Regions from separate parts of the Ornithinimicrobium sufpigmenti genome, predicted to be linked through region 1. Evidence: predicted binding sites of a transcription regulator. Region 1 holds the regulator's gene; the other holds the start of a gene.
The links. The regulator HrcA, encoded in region 1, represses chaperone genes, less so after heat shock. The targets are predictions, from matches to a motif close to TTNGCACTCGNNNNNNNCGAGTGCNAA.

Region 2: a site for HrcA is predicted at 1,791-1,817, ahead of groES (co-chaperone GroES). Genes of this name have one in related genera too.

The regions. Positions count from the first base shown of each region.
Region 1 is NZ_CP036403.1:2,594,443-2,598,632, reverse strand. Features, by position in the region: gene fumC (class II fumarate hydratase) at 1-835, shown strand, start outside; gene hrcA (heat-inducible transcriptional repressor HrcA) at 1,085-2,110, shown strand; gene dnaJ (molecular chaperone DnaJ) at 2,266-3,393, shown strand; gene ESZ52_RS11880 (16S rRNA (uracil(1498)-N(3))-methyltransferase) at 3,393-4,142, shown strand; gene ESZ52_RS11875 (MFS transporter) at 4,139-4,190, shown strand, end outside.
Region 2 is NZ_CP036403.1:2,940,459-2,944,648, forward strand. Features, by position in the region: gene groL (chaperonin GroEL) at 1-1,224, opposite strand, end outside; gene groES (co-chaperone GroES) at 1,333-1,629, opposite strand; gene ESZ52_RS13500 (phospholipase D-like domain-containing protein) at 1,861-3,129, opposite strand; gene ESZ52_RS13505 (THUMP-like domain-containing protein) at 3,197-4,190, shown strand, end outside.

The DNA of each region.
Region 1 (4,190 bases):
TCAGGACGCGACCCCGATCACCCTGGGGCAGGAGATCGGTGGCTGGGTGGCCCAGATCGACTACGCGATGCGCGAGGTGCGGCACGCCGGGGACGGCCTGCGGGAGCTGGCGATCGGCGGCACCGCCGTCGGCACCGGGCTCAACGCTCACCCCCGCTTCGGTGACCTGGCCGCGCAGAAGATGGGGGAGGAGGCCGGCTTCGAGCTGGTGTCCGCGGAGAACAAGTTCGCTGCGCTGTCGGCCCACGACGCCCTCGTGCAGACCTCCGCCGCCCTGCGCACCCTGGCCGGCGCCCTGATGAAGATGGCCAACGACGTGCGCTGGCTGGCCTCCGGCCCCCGTAACGGCATCGGCGAGCTGGTCATCCCCGAGAACGAGCCGGGGTCGAGCATCATGCCGGGCAAGGTCAACCCCACCCAGTCCGAGGCCCTCACCATGGTCGCCACCCGGGTCTTCGGCAACGACGCCACTGTCGCCTTCGCCGGCACCCAGGGCAACTTCCAGCTCAACGTCTACAAGCCGGTCATGGTCCACGCCGTGCTGGAGAGCATCCGGCTCATCGGCGACGGCTGCCGTGCGTTCAACGACGGCTGCGCCGTGGGCCTGGAGCCCGACAACGCCACGATCGAGGCCAACCTGGCCAGCAACCTCATGCAGGTCACCGCGCTCAACCCGCACATCGGCTACGACAAGGCCGCAGCGATCGCCAAGCACGCCCACAAGGAGGGCCTGACCCTGCGCGAGTCCGCGATCGCCTCGGGTCACCTGTCCGAGGAGGAGTTCGACGCCTGGGTCGTGCCGATCGACATGACCCACCCCCGCCAGGTCGACTGAGTCTCGCCCTCCCCCGACCGGGCGCACGGTTCTCCCGGTCGGGCCCCGACCGGGCGCACGGTTCTCCCGGGCTGGCCCCGACCGGGCGCACGGTTTGCCCGCCCATGGGCGGACCGCGTCGTTGGTCGGTGCGAAACGTGCGCTTGGTCGGTGAGGAGCGTGCGCTCGGTCGAGGGGAGGTTCGGTTTGCGTGCCCCGGGTAGACTTGGCACTCAGGTATGCAGAGTGCCAGCGGCGGAGGGAGGAGCCATGAGCGAGGAGCGTCGTCTGGAGGTGCTGCGGGCGATCGTGCAGGACTACGTGCGCACCTCCGAGCCGGTCGGGTCCAAGGCCCTGCTGGAGCGCCATCAGCTCGGGGTCTCGGCCGCGACCGTGCGCAACGACATGGCGGCGCTGGAGGACGAGGGCCTTATCACGGCACCGCACACCAGCGCCGGACGGATCCCCACCGACGCCGGCTACCGGCTCTTCGTGGACCGGCTGCAGCAGGTCAAGCCGATGAGCAAGGCCGAGCGCGCGGCCATCGAGCGCTTCCTGGAGGGTGCGGTGGACCTGGACGACGTCGTCGCCCGCACCACCCGGCTCCTGGCGGGCCTGACCCAGCAGGTCGCCGTCATGCAGTACCCGAGCCTGACCCGGTCCACCGTGCGGCACATCGAGCTGGTCCCGGTCGGCGGGACCCGCCTCATGGTCGTGCTCATCGTCAACACCGGCCGCGTCGAGCAGCGCATGGTGGAGACCGGTCGCGACCTGGGCGTCGAGGCCGAGCTGGTCGCAGGGCTGCGCAACCTGGTCAACGAGCAGGCCGTCGGCCAGCCGCTGACCGCTGTGCCGGCGCGGTTGGCCGCGGTGACCGAGCGGATGCCGCCCGAGGACCGGCCGCTCGCCGACGCGGTCGCGCGAGCCCTGGCCGACGCCACCGAGGAGAGCACCGAGGAGCGGGTCGTGCTGGCCGGCACCGCCAACCTGGCCCGGGTCGGCAGCGACTTCCCGACCACCCTGTCCCAGGTCCTGGAGGCGCTGGAGGAGCACGTGGTGCTGCTGCGGCTGCTCCAGGCCGTGCCCACGATCACCGAGGGCGACGGCGACACGGTCGCCGTCTCGATCGGGACCGAGAACCCGTACGCGCCGCTGCGCACCACCTCTGTCATCGCCACCGCCTACGGTGGTGCCGGGAACCTGGGCGTCGTGGGGCCCACCCGTATGGACTACGGCCAGGCCATGGTCGCCGTCCGCGCGGTGGCGCACTACGTCGCCGAGATCCTGGACGGGTGAGGGATCTCACGGCATACCTGCCGCGCCCCCGTCGTTGGACCAACGTCACCCCGTCGCGCCGACCGGCGCACCAGCACCTGAGCACCACCTGAGCACCACCTGAAGACCACCTGCCGAACCCATCCGACCGCGACCAGCTGAGGACGCCCCACGCCGTGAACGACTACTACGCCGATCTTGGAGTGCCGCGCGAGGCCACTCCCGAGGAGATCAAGAAGGCCTACCGCCGCAAGGCCCGTCAGCTCCACCCGGACGTCAACCCCGGGGCGGACGCCGAGGCCGAGTTCAAGCGGGTCAGCCAGGCCTACGACGTCCTCGGCGACCCGACCAAGCGCGCCTCCTACGACCGGGGTCAGGACCCCTACGGCGGCGCCACCGGCGGGTTCGGCCAGGGCTTCACCTTCAGCGACATCATGGACGCCTTCTTCGGCGGCACCGCAGCCGGCACCCGGGGCCCGCGGGCCCGGGTTCAGCGCGGTCACGACGCCCTAGTCCGGCTGGACATCGACCTGCCCACCGCCGTCTTCGGTGGGGAGGAGACCCTGTACATCGACACGGCCGTGCTGTGCCAGACCTGCACCGGCTCGGGCGCGCAGCCGGACTCCGGCACCCGCACCTGCCAGGTCTGCGTCGGCCGCGGCGAGGTGCAGCAGGTCCAACGCTCGTTCCTGGGTCAGGTGATGACCTCCCGCCCGTGCCAGGCCTGCCGCGGCTACGGCGACGTGATCGAGCACCCGTGCTTCGACTGCTCGGGCGAGGGACGGGTCCGCACCCGCCGCGACCTGACGTTGAGGGTGCCGGCCGGGGTGGACACGGGCACCCGGATCCAGCTCAGCGGTGAGGGCGAGGTCGGACCGTACGGCGGGGAGCCGGGGGACCTGTATGTCGAGATCGCGGTCGAGCCGCACGAGACCTACCAGCGGCGGGGCGACGACCTGCACGGAACGCTGGAGGTCCCCATGACGGCGGCTGCGCTCGGCGCCAGCCTGCCCGTGGAGACCCTCGACGGCCTGGAGGAGATCGACCTCGCCCCGGGCACCCAGCCCGGCGAGACCATCACGCTGCCCGGTCTGGGGGTCACCCACCTGCGCGGCCAGGGCCGCGGCGACCTCGTCCTGCACCTGGACGTCAAGGTCCCCACCCGCCTCACCGACGAGCAGCGCGAGCTGCTGGTCCAGCTGGCCGAGAGCCGGGACGAGACCCGTCCCACGGGTCGCATGGGTGCCAACGGCGCCGGCCACGGCCGCAAGAGCAAGCTCTGGGACGCCCTGAGGGGCAGGTGATGACCGCGCCCCTGTTCCTCGTGCCGGTCGGCAGTCTCGACGCCGACGACGAGGGTGGGCCGGGCACCCTGCGGCTGGACGGCCCCGAGGGACGTCATGCCGCCGACGTGCAACGTCTCGGCGTCGGCGAGGGGGTCCTCGTCTCCGACGGTCGGGGTCGCGCCGCGTCCTGCACCGTCACTGCCGCCGACCAGGGAGCCCTCCAGCTCGCGGTCGACTCGCTGTGGACGGTCCCGGAGCCGCAGCCCCGCCTCGTCCTGGTGCAGGCGCTGGCGAAGGGGGACCGCGACCTGATGGCCGTCGAGGCCGCGACCGAGCTGGACGTCGACGAGGTGGTCCCATGGCAGGCCGACCGCTCGATCGTGCGCTGGCGGGCCGAGCGGGCCCAGAAGGCCCACCGCAAGTGGGAGCAGACCGTGCAGGCGGCGACCAAGCAGTCCCGCCGCGTCCGCGTGCCGGTCGTCGCCGACCTGGCGACCCGGGGTGAGCTGGTGCGGCGCGTCGCCGAGTCGGCGCTCACCCTCGTCCTGCACGAGGAGGCCGACGAACCGCTGGCCCAGGTGGCCCTGCCCGAACAGGGAGAGGTGCTGGTCGTCGTCGGCCCCGAGGGTGGGATCGCGCCGGAGGAGCTGGCCGCGCTCACCACGGCAGGTGCCCGACCGGTCCGCCTGGGCCGGACCGTCCTGCGCGCCTCCAGCGCCGGGCCGGCCGCGCTCGCCGTCCTCAACGCCCAGGGCAGGTGGCGGTGAGCACAGGCACCACGGGCTCCGGCACGACACGCTCCGGTGCCTCGGACT
Region 2 (4,190 bases), 350 kb from region 1:
GCCCTCCTCGATCGCGGCGCGGGTCGCGGAGACGGCGTCCTCGATCCGGTGCTTCTTCTCCTTCAGCTCGACCTCGGTGTGGGCGCCCACCTTGATGACGCACACGCCACCGGCCAGCTTGGCGATCCGCTCCTGCAGCTTCTCCCGGTCCCAGTCGGAGTCGGTCGAGGCTGCCTCGGCCTGCAGCTGGGCGACGCGGTCGGTGACGGCCTGGTGGTCGCCACCGCCCTCGACGATGGTCGTGGCGTCCTTGGTGGAGACCACGCGGCGGGCGGTGCCCAGCAGGTCCAGGTCGGCGGTCTCCAGGGACAGCCCGACCTCCTCGGTGATGACCTGGCCACCGGTGAGGATGGCCATGTCCTGCATCATCGCCTTACGGCGGTCACCGAAGCCCGGGGCCTTGACGGCGACCGCGTTGAAGGTGCCGCGGATCTTGTTGACCACGAGCGTCGACAGGGCCTCGCCCTCGATGTCCTCGGCCACGATCACCAGGGGCTTGCCGGCGCCGACGACCTTCTCCAGCAGCGGCAGCAGGTCGGAGACCTTGGAGATCTTGCCCTGGTGGAGCAGCACGTAGGCGTCCTCCAGGACGGCCTCCATGCGCTCGGTGTCGGTGACGAAGTAGGGCGAGAGGTAGCCCTTGTCGAACTGCATACCCTCGGTGAACTCCAGCTCCATCGCCGTGGTGGAGGACTCCTCCACGGTGATGACGCCGTCCTTGCCGACCTTGTCGAAGGCGTCGCCGATCAGCTCGCCGACCGTGGGGTCCTGGGCGGACAGCCCGGCCACCTGGGCGATCTCGTCGCGGCCCTCGATCTCGCGGGCGGTCTCCAGAAGGCGGTCGGAGATGGCGTTCACGGCCTGGTCCATGCCGCGCTTGAGCGCGGCCGGGCCGGCGCCGGCGGCCACGTTGCGCAGGCCTTCCTTGACCATGGCCTGGGCCAGGACGGTCGCGGTGGTGGTGCCGTCACCGGCGATGTCGTTGGTCTTGGTGGCGACCTCCTTGGCCAGCTGGGCACCCAGGTTCTCGTAGGGGTCCTCCAGCTCGACCTCGCGGGCGATCGTCACACCGTCGTTGGTGATGGTGGGCGCGCCCCACTTCTTGTCGAGGACGACGTTGCGGCCCTTGGGGCCCAGCGTCACCTTGACCGCGTTGGCCAGGGCGTCGACGCCCCGCTCCAACGCCTTGCGGGCGTCGTCGTTGAACTGCAGCTGCTTCGCCATCGGCGCACAGCTCCTTTCGGTGGTATGTGGTCGGTCATGCGAGCGCCCCGCCTCACCGCGCCGCACGGGCGGGTGTGGCGGGGCGGCTCACAGAAATTTCAGAGCGGGTCAGCCGACGATCGCGAGCACGTCACGCGCGCTCAGGATCAGGTACTCGGTGCCGCCGTGCTTGACCTCGGTGCCGCCGTACTTGGAGTAGATGACGCGGTCGCCGACCTTGACATCCATGGGGACACGCTCGTCGCCGTCCTCGTTCCAGCGGCCGGGACCGACCGCCAGGACCTCGCCCTCCTGGGGCTTCTCCTTGGCGGTGTCCGGGATGACCAGGCCGGAGGCGGTGGTCTGCTCGGCCTCGACGGCCTGGACGACGATGCGGTCCTCGAGCGGCTTGATGGAAACCGACACGGTTACCTTCCCTTTCGTGGTCCGGCCGATGGTGTCCACCGGCCGGTGTGGTCGTTGCGGGTGCCACTCCCCGCTGGCGCCTACCGCCGTCGCGGGGATCGGTCGGCGCTCGCGGCTGGCACTTGCGTGCCTTGAGTGCTAAGTCGAATCTAGGCCGACGGTTAGCACTCGGTCAAGCCGAGTGCCAACACGCCGGGGCTTTGGCCGACCGCGACGACCGAGCGCGACGACTCAGAGCATGACCTGCAACGGGCGAAGGAACCGCTCCACGCCCTTGCGGTACCAGGCACGCTGCCGCCACTGCTCCAGCGTCACCTCGTCGCAGTTCTCCAGGTCGGTGACGAAGATCTGCTCCATCAGCGAGGCCTGGTCCGGGTCGATGATCTCCAGGTTGATCTCGTAGTTCCCCTGGAGCGAGAGCCGGTCGATGTTGGCGGTGCCGATGGTCGACCACTGCCCGTCCACCGTCATCGTCTTGGCGTGCACCATGACGTCGCGGTAGTGGAACAGGCGCACCCCGCCCTCGAGCAGGTCGTCGAAATAGGCCTGGGCGACCAGGTCGGCCAGCACGTGGTTGGACCGCTCGGGCAGGATCACCCGCACGTCCACCCCGCGGCCCGCAGCCGCGAGCACGGCGTTCTTGATCTCGGGGTCGGGGATGAAGTAGCCCTGGGTGATCCAGACCCGCTGAGCCGCGCGGTCGATCGCCTCCAGGTAGAGGCCGCGCACCGGGTAGATGACTCGGCTGGGCTCGTTGCGCGCCGCGTGGATGGTGCTGTTCCACCGCTGGATGCCGCTGTCCGGAAGCTCGGGCAGGCGGGCCCGCGGGCCGCGGTGCCGGTTCCAGAAGTCCACGAAGGCGTTCTGCAGCTCCCATACCGCGAGGCCGGTCACCCGGAGGTGGGTGTCCCGCCAGCTCTCGGCATACAGAGATCCGATGTTGTAACCACCCACGAAACCGACCCGGCCGTCCACCACGAGGATCTTGCGGTGGTCGCGGCCGGTGCTGCGGATGTCGATGATCGGGATGGCGGTGCGCATCACCGGGAAAGGCATCACGTGGATGCTGTCCGGGAAGCTCTTGAACTCCCTCGGCACGACGAGGTTGGCGAAGCCGTCGTAGACGATGCAGACCAGCACCCCGCGCTCTGCCGCCCGCAGGACGGCGTCCTTCAACGCCTGTCCCACCTCGTCGCCCTTCCACATGTAGGAGGCGAGGTAGACGAAGTCCCGGGCCTCGTCGATGGCCTTGACCATGTCGTCGTAGAGGTGCCGGCCGAAGGTGTACGTCTTCAGCTCGTTACCGTCGACGTCCGCGATGCGCGGCGGGTGCTCGGGCACCTTGTCCTCCGCATAGTCCCGCTGCTTGCGGAGCGCGTCCGCCACCATGATCGCTGCCCCCAGCGTCACCTGCCCTGCCACCGTGACGCCCGCCGTCACCAGGGCGAGCTTGCGGCCGCGCCGTAAGAGTTTGTGCACGTCGGGCGAGAGCAGCGGCATACCGCCCAATCTAGTCGGTCGGTCGGCCGGCGCCATGCTCGCACCGGCCTGACCCGACAATGGTGGGGTGGAGCGTCCGGACACAGAGCTGCTGATCCGCCTGGCCGAGGGCGAGGGCGCGGACCTCCTCGCCTCGCTGCCGCCCTACGACGAGGACGCGGCCTTGGCCCTCGGCACCCGGCTGCGGGCCGAGGGGCACGAACCTGCGCTGGTGGCCGCGGCGCTGACCCAGTCGCGGCTCCGGGCTGCGGCCCGCCCACGGCTCGGCCCGCTCGCGGACCGGCTGCTGCTGACCCAGGACGGCCTCGAGCAGGCGACCCGGCCAGCAGTCGCCGCACGCCGCGCCCTGCGATGGCGTGCCACCGGCGTCGCGCATGTCTGGGACCTGGGCTGCGGGCTCGGGCTGGATGCACGCGGGCTGGCCGAGGCTGGCCTGCAGGTGACGGCGGTCGAGAGCGACCCTGCTGTGTCGGTCGCGGCCCGCGCGAACCTGGCGGACCTGGCCGGTGTCGAGGTCCGGGTGGGAGATGCGACCAGGGTGTCTGTCGGTCCGGATGACGGGGCCTTCCTGGACCCGGCGCGCCGCACCCCCGGGGTGGCCGACGTGCGGGGGCGGACCCGGCGGGTGTTCCGGCTTGAGGAGCTCTCACCGTCGTGGACGGTGGTGCAGCAGGTCGCGGTGGACGCCGCCGCCACCGGAGCCAAGCTCTCCCCCGGCTTCCCGCACGCCCACCTCCCAGCCGGCACCGAGGCCGAGTGGGTCTCCGTCGACGGCAGCGTCGTCGAGTGCGCAGTCTGGTGGCGGGCAGCGGTCCGCAACGCTGGGCGGCGGGCGGTGGTCGGCACGACGGACCCCTTCGGTGAGGTGCGCTGGGTTGAGGTCGATGCTCCCGACAGCGAGGCAGAACCCCTCGACGACCCTGCCGACCTGGGACCGTTCCTGGCCGAGCCGGACCGCGCGGTGCTGGCCGCCGGCCGGGTCGACGCCCTGACCGCCCTGACGGGAGGCCGGGAGCTGGACCACGGCACCGGCTACGTCAGCGCACCGGCAGTCACTCCCC